DNA from 2 places in the Vibrio bathopelagicus genome. Region 1 is predicted to be linked to the other one. Evidence: riboswitches for the same ligand, from Rfam matches in the RefSeq annotation. Region 1 holds a riboswitch; the other holds the start of a gene.
The links. Region 1 has a riboswitch for lysine ahead of lysC (lysine-sensitive aspartokinase 3). Riboswitches for the same ligand answer to the same signal wherever they lie in the genome.

Region 1 (7,934 bases):
GGGAATTGTACCAATCATCGGTATCTTGCTTGCTGCAGTGTTGGTGATGTCACGCATAGCAAGCTCAGCGAAAGGAACACGTCTAGCACTACTTGCGCTATTCATACCGATACTCTTACATTCTCAGCTTGAGTATCCTTTTTACCACTCGGCGATTCACTGGATAACCTTTATCATTTTGATTTACTGGGTCGATCAACGGGCTTCTCGCCACTATCAGCAGCCGTTTAGTATCGTCAGTAAAACCCTATTCAGAGTATCGAGCTTAGTCGTTCCTATCTTGGTGAGCTTTTACATGCTGAGTGCCTTACACACCAATTATGTACTCACTAAATTTGAAATGTCTAAACCGAAAAACCCGGACATTCTTAAGCAGGTAACGAACCCCGTAGTATGGAAAGATCGCTATGATTGGGACGTGTACAGTACCTATCTAAATATCGGCCTCTACAAAGCTGATCCTAGCCTGATCCAGCCTTATATAGATTGGTCGTTAGAGATCATAAAGAGTAAGCCAAGGCCTGCTTTCTACAGCAACCTAATTCTCGCGTATCAAGGGTTGGGCGATCACAGCAAGGCAGAACAAATTCGTAGTGAAGCGAGCTTCTTGTTCCCAAATCGAGACTTTTCCAAGGTTCAGTATAAGAAGATATCAGAAGCAGAAAACAATATCTCTTCTGCTAAATGACGCCTAGGGGTCTAGTATTCATTCACTATATTGACATAACCTAGATACAAAAAAGCGCACGATCTATCGTGCGCTTTTCTTTTTAAACTTCAGTTTGTTACCGTTATTTTAAAACGTCTTGTAACGCTTTTAAGCACAAAGCGACATTCTCTTTTCGAGCGCCATAACCCATTAAACCAATACGCCAAGCCTTCCCAGCTAAAGAGCCAAGGCCTGCACCGATTTCAAGGTTATACTCTTCTAACAACTGCGTTCTTATTTTGGCTTCGTCAATCCCTTCAGGGAAGTAAAGTGCATTCAATTGAGGTAAGCGACTCTCTTGATCAACCACAAACTTTAATCCCAAAGCTTCTACGCCAGCTTTAAGTTCTTGGTGCATCGCATAGTGACGTGACCAAGCGTTGTCTAAACCTTCATTTTTCAATAGAACCAACGACTCATGCAGAGCATATAAGCTGTTCACGGGTGCCGTGTGGTGGTAGCTACGCTTACCTTCTCCACTCCAATAACCTAATACTAAACTTTGATCTAGGAACCAGCTTTGCACTGGCGCTTGGCGGGCTTTCATTTTATCAACAGCACGCTGAGAAAAAGTCACCGGAGATAGTCCTGGTACACAAGACAGACACTTTTGGCTTCCAGAATAAACTGCATCAAGCTGCCACTCATCAACCAGTAATGGCACACCACCTAGTGACGTCACTGCATCAACAATCGTTAACGCATCAAACTGACGAGCGATAGCTGAGATAGCTTGAGCATCCGATAACGCTCCAGTAGACGTTTCTGCATGCACAAATGCAACAGCAACAGCATCGGGATTTTCTGCCAATGCTTGTTCTACCTTTTCAACGGAAACGGGTTTGCCCCACTCGTCGTCAACAAGGATGGCTTCGCCACCACAACGCACAACATTCTCTCGCATACGCTCACCGAAGACACCGTTACGACAAACGATCACCTTTTCACCAGGCTCAATCAAGTTAACAAAACAGGTTTCCATACCCGCGCTGCCCGGTGCAGAAACGGCAATCGTAAATTCGTTTTCAGTCTGAAAAGCGTATTTAAGAAGCTGTTTAAGCTCATCCATCATCGCAATAAACAGTGGATCTAGGTGACCGATGGTTGGACGGCTTAAAGCCTGTAGCACTTGAGGCGAGATATCAGAAGGACCTGGTCCCATTAACGTTCGGTGCGGCGGATAAAAGCTATCGATAGCAGTAGTGAGTGTTAAATTAGACATGTACATCCCTTACGTTAATGTTGTGAACAATCCACCCTAAAGCAAATTGATTACCTCAGCAATTAGCCATAAGTATTGAGGTCAAACCACTGTCACATAATTGTTAAAATTATTTTTCAATTATCTCAAGTTACGGATTGACATTGTTATCACAAACACGTTCAATGAAATGGCTATCTAGCAGAAGAGGAGCACTGCCCAGGCAGGTGTTTTGTGGAGCCGCATTTCCAATACAAAACATTTATGGGGAGCAGTGCCGAGATAATAAAAGGATGCAGGACCTTTATTATCGGTTGAGCGGGCTGAATCCCGTCAACTGTCGCCATTTCTATATGGTGAAGAGCTTCTGAGGTTACTATTCTAATAATTCCTCTCTTTTTGCTCTAAAACTCTCTTCGAAAAACATCGGACGTTGGATTACCCAACCGTAATTTTATTTTAGGAAGTCGTGGGAGATATATCGTGAGTGCATCTAATGTAGCTGGTTCTTTTAATGTCGCTAAGTTTGGTGGAACAAGTGTTGCCAACTTTGAAGCAATGAGCCGTTGTGCTGCCATTATTGAAAACAACTCAAATACGAAACTGGTCGTGAGTAGTGCATGTTCTGGCGTCACTAACTTGCTAGTTGAACTGGCGAATGGTGTTCAAGACAAAGCTCGTCGTCAGGAACTAGTGACACAGTTGACGGACATTCATAATACGATTCTTGCTCAGTTAGCCGATCCGAACAGTATCGAGAAAGAGGTTCATAGCATTCTCGATGATATTGCGAGTGCAGCCGAAGCAGCATCATTCCAAGTCAGCACAAAGCTGACTGACCACCTTGTCGCATGTGGCGAATTGATGTCGACACATATCCTCGCTCAGATCATACGTGAGCGTGGCACACCAGCAGTTCGTTTTGATATCAGAGAAGTAATGCGCACCAATGATGACTTCGGTAAGGCAGAACCACAACTGGAAGATATTGCAGCTTTAGCAAAACAGAAGCTAATTCCACTTTGCCAACAACAAGTTGTCGTTACCCAAGGTTTTATCGGTGCTGATAGCGAAGGCAACACCACAACGTTAGGCCGCGGTGGCAGTGATTATTCAGCAGCACTGATTGCCGAATCGGTACAGGCGATTGGTTTAGAGATCTGGACGGATGTTCCGGGTATCTACACTACCGACCCTCGTGTTGCACCTAAGGCCTCCCCTATCCCAGAGATCAGCTTTAGTGAAGCATCGGAAATGGCAAATTTTGGTGCGAAGATCTTGCACCCATCGACTTTGGTTCCTGCACTACGCCATCAAATCCCTGTCTTTGTCGGCTCATCAAAAGCACCAGAGCTAGGTGGAACATGGATTCGTCAACAAGTTGAAAGCTCTCCTCTGTTCAGAGCGCTTGCCCTGCGCTGCAACCAAACCATGGTTACGCTACGCAGTGCCAATATGTTCCATGCTTATGGCTTCTTAGCTAAGGTATTTGAGATCCTTGCTAAACATAAGATCTCTGTGGATCTTATCACTACCTCAGAGATCAGTGTGTCACTCACTCTCGATCAAACCGATACATCAGGTGGTGCTCCTCAGTTACCAGAAGCCGCTCGAATTGAGCTTGAAGAGCTGTGTTCTGTAGATATTGAACACGACCTATGCCTTGTTGCTCTTATTGGCAACAACATGAGTGAAAGCAAAGGCTATGCGAAGCAGGTGTTCGGCACTCTTGAAGACTTCAACCTACGTATGATTTGTTACGGAGCAAGTCCACACAACCTATGCTTCTTGCTAAATGAATCAGTATCCAAGTTGGCAATTCAAAAACTTCACCAAGAATTATTCGAATAAACGAGTAGCCACTCGTTTGAGCGTATAAACAACGAATTTCAAATACAAAAAGGGTTGCTCTTAAGCAACCCTTTTCTCGTGATGAAACAATCATTAGTTAATGTTTGGTCCTAACCACTTCTCAGCTTCCAACATATCCCAACCTTTACGATCAGCATAGCTGTCCACTTGATCCTGTTGAATCTGTGCAATCGCAAAGTATCTAGCGTCAGGGTGTGAGAAATACATACCAGACACTGAAGCTCCTGGCCACATCGCGTAGCTCGTAGTTAGTGACATGTCGATCGCTTTTTCAACGTCCATCAACTCCCACAACGTACCTTTTTCAGTATGTTCAGGACAGGCTGGGTAACCCGGAGCAGGACGAATACCTTGGTACTTCTCTCGAATCAAATCGTCATTAGACAAATCCTCATCCGGCGAATAGCCCCAAATGTCCTTTCTCACTTCTTTATGCAGGTATTCAGCGAACGCTTCAGCTAATCGGTCAGCAACGGCCTGAATCATGATAGCGTTATAGTCATCACCATTAGCTTTGTATTCATCAGCAAGCTCTCGCTCGCCAATACCACCAGTCACCGCAAAGCCACCAATCCAGTCCGCTTTACCGCTAGCTTTCGGCGCAATGTAATCTGACAAACAGTAGTTAAAACCTTTTGGCTTCTCGGTTTGCTGACGAAGATTATGCAGAACCTTCAGCACCTCGGTACGTGACTCATCAGTATAAACTTCAATATCATCGCCAACACTGTTTGCAGGGAACATGGCACACATACCACGAGCTTCAAGCAATTTCTCTCTCTCTACACGGTCGAGTAAATCGTTAGCATCCTTGAATAGGCGTTTCGCTTCATCACCCACCTCTTCATGATTGAGAATTGCTGGGTACTTTCCGACTAATGACCATGTCATAAAGAACGGAGTCCAGTCGATATAGTTACGTAAAGTCGCTACATCGAAGTTATTGAAGATGTGCACTCCAGGTTTAGCCGGTGCCGGTGGAGTATAAGCATCCCAATCTATAGCAACTTTATTAGCTCGAGCTCGCTCAAGCGTAACTGGCTTAGTACGCGGTTTTTTACGATTGTGCTGATCTCGAACGCGATCGTAATCAATATCCAACTTCTCAACAAATGCTGGTTTCAATTCATTAGATAGCAATGAAGTACACACACCTACAGCACGAGAGGCATTGTTTACATAGACAACAGGCTCAGAGTAATTCTGTTCAATCTTAACCGCTGTATGAGCTTTAGAAGTCGTTGCACCACCGATCAGAAGAGGCAATTTAAAGCCTTGTCTCTCCATCTCTTTAGCAACATGCACCATCTCATCCAATGAAGGGGTTATCAAACCCGAAAGACCAATGATATCGACGTTCTCTTCTTTAGCGACCTTTAGAATTTTTTCGCATGAAACCATCACGCCTAAATCGATAATTTCGTAGTTATTGCACTGCAATACAACGCCCACAATGTTTTTACCAATGTCATGAACATCGCCTTTTACAGTCGCAAGTAAGATTTTTCCGTTAGTTGCGCCAACGTCTTTGGTTGCATTAATAAATGGCTCTAGATGGGCTACAGCTTGCTTCATAACACGAGCTGACTTAACAACTTGTGGTAAGAACATCTTGCCCTCGCCAAAGAGGTCTCCGACAACATTCATACCGTCCATCAGAGGCCCTTCGATCACCTCAATAGGACGAGAAGCATTAACACGAGCCTCTTCAGTATCTTCAACGATAAAGTCGGTAATACCCTTCACTAAAGAATGTTCTAAACGTTTTTCTACCGGCCAAGTACGCCACTCTAAAGCAGATTTATCTTCAACCTTTCCAACTGCACGTTCTAGATACTCAGTAGCGATATCTAACAAGCGCTCTGTTGAATCATCTCGACGGTTCAGAACCACATCTTCAACGGCTTCGCGCAAATCCTCAGGAACATTATCGTAAATTTCTAATTGCCCTGCATTTACGATCCCCATATCCATACCGTTTTTAAAACAGTGATATAGGAATACTGCGTGGATTGCTTCACGAACGTAGTTATTACCTCGGAACGAGAACGAAACATTAGACACACCACCCGAGATCATTGCATGAGGTAAGTCTCGTTTGATATCCCCTACCGCTTCAATAAAATCAACCGCGTAGTTGTTATGCTCATCAATACCAGTCGCAACTGCAAAAATGTTTGGATCGAAAATAATATCTTCAGGTGGGAAACCGACTTCATCAACAAGAATGTTGTAGGCATTAGTACAGATCTCGACCTTGCGCTCTCGAGTATCAGCTTGGCCGACTTCATCGAATGCCATCACGATTACTGCTGCACCATATCGGCGAACCAGTTTCGCTTGTTCGACAAATTTCTCTTTCCCTTCTTTAAGAGAGATTGAGTTAACGATGCCTTTACCCTGAATACATTTCAGACCAGCTTCAATAACTTCCCATTTCGAAGAGTCGACCATTACCGGTACTTTCGATATCTCTGGTTCAGAAGCACATAGATTTAGGAATTTAACCATACACGCCTCAGCGTCTAGCATCCCTTCGTCCATGTTAATATCGATGATTTGAGCGCCGTTTTCTACTTGTTCTCGAGCGACACTCAACGCTTCATCGTATAGTTCTTCTTTAATCAGACGCTTAAAGCGAGCAGAGCCGGTAACATTGGTACGCTCACCCACGTTCACGAACAGAGATTCTTTGGCAATAGTCAAAGGCTCTAGTCCAGAAAGACGACAAGAGACTGGCAAATCTGGTAATTGACGTGGAGTTACGCCTTCAACGGCCTCAGCCATCTGACGTATATGCTCTGGAGTCGTACCACAGCAACCGCCAATTAAGTTCAAGAAACCACTTTCAGCCCATTCCTTAACATGTTCTGCCATGTCTTCAGGAGAAAGGTCATACTCACCAAACGCGTTAGGTAAACCCGCGTTTGGGTGAGCAGACACATTACATTCGGAGATACGAGACATCTCACCGACATATTCGCGCAGTTCATCTGGGCCTAATGCACAGTTCAAACCGAATGAGATTGGTTTTACATGACGAAGGGCGTTATAGAATGCTTCCGTCGTTTGTCCGGAAAGCGTTCGACCAGATGCATCGGTGATAGTACCGGAGATCATCACAGGAAGCGTGATACCCATTTCTTCAAAGACTGATTCAACAGCAAAAGAGCATGCCTTCGCGTTGAGTGTATCGAAGATAGTCTCGATAAGAATAAGGTCTGACCCGCCTTTGATAAGAGCACGAGTCGACTCAGAATAAGCCACAACAAGTTCATCAAAGCTAACATTACGATAGCCCGGATCATTAACATCTGGGGAGAGAGAACAAGTTCGGTTAGTTGGACCTAAAACACCCGCCACAAAACGAGGTTTCTCAGGGGTCTTCGCTGTCCATTCATCTGCCGCTTCACGAGCCAGTTTAGCAGCAGCATAGTTAATTTCTTCGCTAAGGCTTTCCATATCATAGTCGGCCATAGCAATGGTTGTTGCATTAAAGGTATTGGTTTCGAGGATATCTGCACCCGCTTCCAAATACTCCGTGTGGATACCTTTGATAAGCTTGGGCTGTGTAAGTACCAAAAGGTCATTGTTACCTTTCAAGTCACTATGCCAATCAGCAAAGCGCTCACCACGATAGTCCTGCTCTTCCAATTTATAATCCTGAATCATGGTGCCCATGCCACCATCAATCAGTAAAATTCGTTGCTTTAACAGAGCCTCAATCTTTTGCCTTACATTACTTCCCACGGTACAGCCTCATTCCTTTAATTATACCTCCATCCTATCACACATTAAAAAGGAGTCTAGACGTCTAAAAAAGGAAATTGATTACTAAGCTATGACAAAAAGTGTTTGCTATTTAAGCATGAGACAACGAAAATTAATTTTCATACTTTGTTACATATTGGAATCCCAATGTCGGTCTATTACACCTTATGCTTCTTGTCCGCTGCAGCCATGCTTATTGCTTTCGTGAATACCAAAATTGGTAAAATGCAGACAACCATCGCCATTACAGCTGGCTCAATGATGTTATCTCTACTGATTATCATTGCGGGACAAAACAATTGGTTTCAATTGGCTGACATCGCCTCAGAAACCGTTGCCAGTATCAACTTTGAAGATTTCCTCCTGAAAGGAATACTGGGA
Region 2 (7,934 bases), 880 kb from region 1:
CGCTTTATCTTGAGTTATTTCAAGCAGCTTGATGATGTCTTTACGATTGACCAAGTTACCGGTTGGGTTATTTGGGCTGCAAACAAAGACGACTTTTACATTATCGAGTTGAGCTTCAATAGCAGGAAGATCCAATTGCCATTCAGACGTCAAAGGCACAACCTTACGCTCAACACCAATCGTCTCGGCACTGATAGCGTACATACCGTAGGTTGGTGGGCAGTAAAGAATCGCGTCTTCATTTGGCTCACAGAACGCACGAATTAAAAGTTCGATACCTTCGTCAGCACCACGAGTAGTCAACGTCTGCTCTGCTGCAACACCTGCATACTGTGCGTAAGCGTCGATCAGTTCTTTCGGCTGACACTCACTGTAACGATTAAGTCGAGTCAGATTTAAGCTGTACTCGTTATCAAACGGAGATTCGTTGGCATTCAACCATACATCTCCGCTGCCACCAATGCGTCTTGCAGACAAGTAAGGTGTAAGAGCCTGAACTTGTTTTCTTGCTAACTTCTCCATGCTCTACCCTTATTTCGCTTTATTTAACTTTTCAATTCGGATAGTCACCGCACGTTTGTGCGCATCCAAACCTTCGGCTTCCGCCATTGTTACTACTGTTGGCGCTAGGCCTTTTAAGCCATCAGCCGTTAACTCTTGTACCGTCATACGCTTAGAAAAATCAGCCAAACCTAGGCTTGAATAGGTTTTGGTATAGCCATAAGTCGGTAATACGTGGTTTGTACCGGAAGCGTAATCACCCGCAGACTCTGGAGACCAGTCACCAAGGAAGATTGAACCTGCATTATCTAGTAATGGCAGAAGTTCGCGTGGGTTCTTGGTTTGAACAATCAAGTGTTCAGGTCCGTAGAAGTTCGAAATCGCAATTGCTTGAGTGATCGATTCTGCAATGATAATTAGGCTTGATGCTAATGCTTGCTGAGCAATCGTAGCGCGAGACAGCTCTTTCAACTGCTTTTGTACCGCTTCGGTTACTTGGTCTGCCACAATTGGAGATGGTGTTACCAATACCACTTGTGAATCAGGACCGTGTTCTGCTTGGCTTAGTAGGTCTGCCGCAATGAAGTCCGCGTCTGCGGTTTCATCAGCAATCACCAACACTTCAGATGGGCCTGCAGGCATATCAATCGCCGCGCCGCGGAAATCGTTACTCACTTGGCGTTTAGCTTCGGTTACGTAAGCGTTACCTGGACCAAAGATTTTATCGACCTTCGCAACACTCTCTGTACCGTAAGCCATTGCAGCAACCGCTTGACCACCGCCGACATTGTAGACCTCATCGATTTTACAAAGCTTAGCGACATACAAGATTTCATCGGCAATTGGCGGAGGCGAACAAAGCACAACCTTACGACAACCAGCAATCTGAGCAGGAACACCCAACATAAGAACCGTTGATGGAAGTGGAGCGCTGCCCCCAGGGATGTACAAACCCACCGTATTAATAGCGCGAGTCACTTGCTCACAAACCACACCGGGTTGAGTTTCAACCTTAATTGGTTGAGGTTTTTGAGCTTCGTGGAACTTAGCGATATTACGATAAGCTTGCTCAAGCGCTTGCTTCATCTCTGGTGTCAAACGCGCGCAGGCTTCTTCGATCTCTTCAGAACGTACTCGAATCGATTCCGGTGTCACACCATCAAACTTTTCGGTCAGTTCTTTGAGCGCTGCATCGCCTTCATTTCTTACTTTTGCAATTACACCAGACACAGTCGCTGTGATATTCGCACCTTCAGCAATCGCTGGGCGCTCTAATACTGAGTCTTGCTGTGATTCACTTAATGATTGCCAAACAACGGTTCTCATGGCAGTTACCCCATCATTTTTTCGATTGGTAGTACTAGGATTGAGCTTGCACCCAACTCTTTCAATTGTTCCATGGTTTCCCAGAACAAGTTCTCTGTACTTACTAGGTGAACGGCAACTTTGTCTTTGTCTGTTGATAGAGGAAGAACCGTTGGATCTTCAGCGCCAGGCAGTAGTGCTTTGATTTGCTCAAGCTGAGAGGTTGGTGCATGAAGCATGATGTACTTAGACTCTTTCGCTTGTTGAACACCCTGCATACGAGTCAGTAGCTTTTCAATCAATGCAGTCTTGTCAGCGTCGAAATCACCAACACGTTGAATCAGTGTTGCTTTAGACTGGAAGATAGCTTCTGCTTCTTTAAGGCCGTTTGCTTCTAGCGTCGCACCTGTAGAAACTAAATCGGCGATAGCGTCTGCTAGGCCAGCTCGAGGAGCCACTTCAACCGAGCCTGTTAGCATACAAGTGCTGAATTCAACACCCTGCTCGTCCATGTAGGCTTTTAGTAGTTGTGGGTAAGTGGTCGCAATACGTTTGCCAGCTAAATCTTGTGGCCCGTTGTATTCTTCGTCTTTGTTGATAGCGATAGAGAGGCGGCAGCCACCGAAGTCTAAGCGACGTAGTGTGCGAAACTCTGAAGGCTCTTTAAGAGCAACACGGTCTAGGCGAACTTCTTCCAGTTCATTTTCACCGATGAAACCAAGGTCAACGACACCATCCATGATAAGACCTGGGATGTCATCGTCACGAACTAATAACAAGTCGATTGGCATATTTAGTGAATGAACAACTAGACGCTCACCCATGATGTTAAATTTAACACCACATTTTTTAAGTAGATCTTGGCACTCTTTACTTAAGCGACCTTTCTTTTGAATTGCGATTCTTAGGCGTTGTGTCTGCATTGCTATATCCCTGTGCAAATATTTGAATTTATTGATTATTTAAAAGCGTTAAAACTAAAAAACCCCCGGAAGACTTTGTCGTCCCGAGGGTTTAAATCTAAATTCTTTGACTTAACCTCCGGGAGAATTCTTGCTCCCGGGTATACGTAAATCTCCCCGAAAGACTAGATAGGGTGATGATGGTGATGAATGTTCATTACTAGTTTACGCATACTTATCAGCTCTTAGGTTGTTTGCTGTCTTGTCTCCACACTAACTAAGGTCACATCCTTTTTCAACCATTTATTCGAACTTTTTTCACGAAATTTAAAATTAAATTAACAGGCACAAAAAAGGGAGGCTAATGCCTCCCTGATACTTTACTGATTAGCTTTCACTTTTAGCTTTTGCACGTCGCCATTTTGCAACGAGAGAAGTAAGCCAATGCAAAACATACTGCAACAAACGTTAGAGACGCCGCACTAAATGCGATACCAATTGAAGACGTCATACCTAGCGTGATGAAACCAATACACGATACGAACGCTACAGACAATGCATAAGGAAGCTGTGTCGATACGTGGTCAATGTGGTTACAACGAGCACCAGTAGAAGAAAGAATCGTTGTGTCAGAGATTGGAGAACAATGGTCACCAAATACTGAACCAGCCAGAACCGCACTTAGCATAGGTAGAATCAACGCGATGTCAGAAGCTGCAGCCATGTCACCCGCGATAGGAAGCATGATACCAAACGTACCCCAAGATGTACCTGTCGAGAATGCCATTAGGCCAGCAAGAAGGAACAAGATAACAGGTAGCCAGTGGTAATCAATGTTGCCAGTCGCTAGAGATGATAGGTACGAACCTGTCTTCATGTCACCGATAACAGAACCAATAGTCCACGCGAACACAAGGATAAGGATAGCGCCAAACATTGAGCTCGCACCGATCCACATTGTTCTTGCGATATCAGACATAGGTAGCTTTTGCTTGAAGACTGTCGCTAGTGCAACAAGCAGACCTAGAACGCCACCGTAAACAAGAGACTTACCTACATCTGTATTTTCGAACGCACCAAGCAGGTTGAATGCTTGACCGTCAGCAGCCAGCGCTTGGCCACCTGTGTAAAGCATGGCAGCAACTGTTGCTACAATTAGCGATACGATTGGCATAACAAGATCAGAGACAGAACCGTTTTCGCTCTCTTCAATGTCTAGCTCTTCGTTCAGGTCATGAGCTTGCTTTTGATCGTTATCACCATCAAAGCCACGACCTTGTGATGCTTCAATCTCATGCTCACGCATTTTACCAACGTCTAGACCAAACCACGCTACCGCAAATACCATAAGTAGTGCGAATACAGCATAGAAGTTCATTGGGATAAGACGAACGTAAGCACCCAGTGCAGAATACTCTGTCACACCGTGCGTTACTAAGATGCCACCAATAATAGTAATGATGTAAGCACCCCAGCTAGATGCTGGCATGATCACACACATAGGAGCAGCAGTAGAATCTAGGATATAAGCTAGCTTAGCGCGAGATACATAGAAGCGGTCTGTTACAGGGCGAGAGATAGCACCTACCGCTAAGCTGTTGAAGTAATCATCAACAAAGATGAATACGCCTAAGAAGGCAGCAAGTAGTTTTGAACCACGTTTGCTCTTCACGCGAGACTGTGCCCATTCAGCGAATGCGCGAGTACCGCCAGAAAGTGTCAATAGAGCGGTCATCATTCCAAGGATAAGTAGGAATGCGATAATGCTCATGTTCCAAGTGTTGATACCACCATCTTCGATGAAAACACCAGATGCTTTAGTAAACACGTAGCTAGCTGCGTTACCTACTGAATAGTCAGCAAGTAGAATCGCACCCATGACGATACCGACACCCAAAGAAACCAATACACGGCGGGTAACAATAGCAAGAGTCAATGCAACCAAAGGAGGAAGCAGCGATAAAGGCGATGTTGCAAAATCTATTAAATTCATGATCTTCAAAAACCAGTTTTTTATTTGGCTAGAGATCTACTGCAGACAAACTTGATACGACTTATCAAGCTCATGTTGAACTAAGCGAAAGGGAAGTGAACACTTCACCCAACCCTACAGTAGCGCTCCATAGTTTAAAATTAAGACTATGGCAGTGTTGTACCTATTGAGCACAACCCCAGCAAATTGCTTAGATATACAATTTACTTCGGCAATTAGACCTTTCATTCCCGTTCATTGGCATCACCCCAACGAAAACTACTTTTTATAATTGCACCTCTACGTGCGATAACATTATTAACCGTGCAAACCAGAGTTTAACAACAAATTAACCAAAGCATCGCATCAGGTAGCCGCAATTGTACTCATCAAGAGCAACAATGCAACATATCATTCCGAGAAAAATAGCTTTTTGTTAATGAACTAATCAATACAAAAATAGTCTACATAAAGCAATTACTCCACCAGTCACATATCGATTTTTAAGAGATTCTTAATAATTATTATAAATTCATCAAAAGTGAGCCGTTTCTTTTTCAACTATTCATCTCACTTTTATATTTAAATAACCAATACGAGAAATACTATTTGTTTTATTCCTAGGCTCTGTTTATTATTAGGAAGATTATTTAGTTTACCTTGATGGAAAATATCATGTCTGAATTAACAAAAACTTTATTGAATATCCGTAGCCTTCGCGCATTCTCACGTGAATTAACTCTTGAACAACTTGAAGAAGCGCTAGACAAGCTAACTATTGTTGTACAAGAGCGTCAAGAGTCTGAAGCTGAAGAACAAGCTGCTAAAGCAGAGCAAGAAGCTAAGCTTTCTGCTATTGCTGAACAAATTGCAAAAGACGGCATCGATGTTGCTGATCTTATTGCTGCGCTTTCTGGTGAAGCAAAAACAAAAACAGCAAAAGCTAAACGTGCTCCTCGTCCAGCTAAATACAAATATGTAGATGGCAATGGCGATGAGAAAACTTGGACTGGTCAAGGTCGTACGCCTTCAGCTATCCAAGAACAACTAGATGCTGGTAAATCTCTAGAAGAGTTTGCTATCTAAACATTTAGTTTACTTAGTGAGTAATCAATTACACGCTAAGCAATAGAATTAATATTAAAGTCGACTAAAGTATTATTTACGGCTTCAATATATTCAGAAACAAAAAGGCTCCTTTCGGAGCCTTTTTTATATTTCATTATTAGAAATATAAATGGAAACGATAAAAATATCTTATCTTTCCCAGTATGCTTCTTCTAGACTGTCTTCTCTTTCAGGAAGGCCGCGAGACAAACGTGGAGAGTGCTGAACCAACACCTCATAACTTGCACGGTTTGAATATTTACATACTTGCGAGAAAGATGAATACGTTAAGAATGCATGTTGATGCTTGCTAGAGTTCGGCACATTTTCTTTATGATATTTATTTGCTGCCATATCATGTAATAAAGCCGACAACGCCGCATCCCCTGCACCATTGGTATTTTTGATCTTTTCTGGACCGCCCATGTAAGGTGCGATATGCGAATAAATTTTCGTTGGGTTGTCACATAACTCTTTATGCGCAGGACGACTAAACTCATAACGGTTAAATTCAGCAATCGAGCCTGGTAACAACGGCAATGACGTTTCACGCTTCACAGCGTCTTCAGTGTAACCCGCCATAAACAAGCCAACTGGGCCAGCCGTACATAGAACTAAGTCTACCCACTCTAATGCTTTGTCTGAAGCAGCAAGAGGATCGCTTTCACCAGTTAAGGCTTCTGCTTCGTCTTCATTCATTGCAACAACGGTTACGTGTTGTTCAAGGAAATCTTTCCAAAACTCTGGATCATCTTGAATAACGAATTTAGTACCAAGAGTTAAAACAACAGGCACATCGTATTTCTTCGCATATTCAATCGCCTTCATAGTTGCTTCAGGCATAGGGTCACCTGGTTTACAACGAACTAAATACGCCGTTAATACTAAAGCAGAAGCACTTTTGAAAATTTTCTCAGGGATGCTTTCTGGTTTTAATTGGTTCATTTGTCCTTCGCTAATTGCAAAAGTACGCTCACCATCTTCTGTAATTAATGCAAAGCAGCGACCGATTGCGCCATCTACCCCTTGTAAATGGTTCAGATCCATTCTGCTTGATGTATTACATAAATAGCGGTAACCGTAGCTACCAATTTTAATATCTTGGCTCATTACACCTAACAGTGTTGAACGGTCATCCGCCAATACTGAGTAATTGTGTAATGTGTTACCGATCGTGCCACCAGCGTATTCATTAGTAATCAGGCACTGTTCTTTTAATTCTTGATATAAGGATTCAGCAGCTTCATCACCAATAACCAGTGAATGTCCCTTACTTAGGCCGTATTTTTCGATTAGCTCAGAACTCACTTTCGCTTCAATATCCACCAAAGTTTGGTCAATACCGATAATATGAGTACGTGACATTCTTTTGCTAGTTTGAGCTTGGCTTACTAAAGGATCACGAGCGTGAACCGGAAAATAGTGCTTTGATTTACGTTGTCCAGGGAATTTCATAAGGCTAGTCTAAGTCAAGGGGAAATAGGTGGCGGATTCTACCGCGCTATATTTAACGCGGCAATCTTTCAAACTATAGCAAACGTTTGCCAGGCTATTTTTTTATTCGCCTTCCATAAAGCTTAAATCAGGCAGCATGTTCAAATGCTCGGCGTAACGTTTTTGATTAAATTCAGCGCCGTTTTTCATCACGTCAAATACTTCAATTGCCAGTGCACATGCCATCGCAGCAACTGCCTCTTCACGAGGAGTACCTGTCATCATTAAACGCATCAGTGTCTCTTTCACTTTTACGGGTTGTCCGTCTTCAAGTTGGTTCTCGATAATCTCGATCAACTGTTCTTCTTGCATAAACTCATTTTGTTCAGACATTTTTTTATCTCGGGTCTTGGATTTCGAGCGACTATGCCACATATAGATCTGACATCCTAGCGAGTCTCCTCGCGTTCATGCGATTCTCTAACGAAGTCAGCGCAATATTTGTGCAAATGAAACTGTGATTCCGGTCTCGGATCTGTCACGGTGTTTCTCTTTCTGTTAGAATCTGCGACCAAGTAATAGTAACGGTGTTTAGACATGTCAGATATCAGCTCTGGAAACAGCGAAAAGAAAGTAATTGTCGGTATGTCCGGCGGTGTAGATTCGTCAGTATCGGCGTATCTTCTTCAGCAACAAGGCTATCAGGTAGAAGG

Region 2: linked by a shared signal. The riboswitch ahead of IHV80_RS05595 (Na+/H+ antiporter NhaC family protein) and the one ahead of lysC (lysine-sensitive aspartokinase 3) in region 1 are both predicted to bind lysine.

Annotation. Positions count from the first base shown of each region.
Region 1 is NZ_CP062500.1:346,641-354,574, reverse strand. It holds gene IHV80_RS01715 (PglL family O-oligosaccharyltransferase) at 1-688, shown strand, start outside; gene IHV80_RS01710 (pyridoxal-phosphate-dependent aminotransferase family protein) at 792-1,931, opposite strand; lysine riboswitch at 2,108-2,285, shown strand; gene lysC (lysine-sensitive aspartokinase 3) at 2,394-3,761, shown strand; gene metH (methionine synthase) at 3,855-7,532, opposite strand; gene IHV80_RS01695 (cation:proton antiporter) at 7,701-7,934, shown strand, end outside.
Region 2 is NZ_CP062500.1:1,230,039-1,237,972, reverse strand. It holds gene hisC (histidinol-phosphate transaminase) at 1-522, opposite strand, end outside; gene hisD (histidinol dehydrogenase) at 532-1,827, opposite strand; gene hisG (ATP phosphoribosyltransferase) at 1,833-2,729, opposite strand; His leader region at 2,783-2,918, opposite strand; gene IHV80_RS05595 (Na+/H+ antiporter NhaC family protein) at 3,109-4,701, opposite strand; lysine riboswitch at 4,814-4,991, opposite strand; gene IHV80_RS05590 (H-NS family histone-like protein) at 5,356-5,766, shown strand; gene IHV80_RS05585 (inosine/guanosine kinase) at 5,938-7,242, opposite strand; gene IHV80_RS05580 (hypothetical protein) at 7,345-7,614, opposite strand; gene mnmA (tRNA 2-thiouridine(34) synthase MnmA) at 7,819-7,934, shown strand, end outside.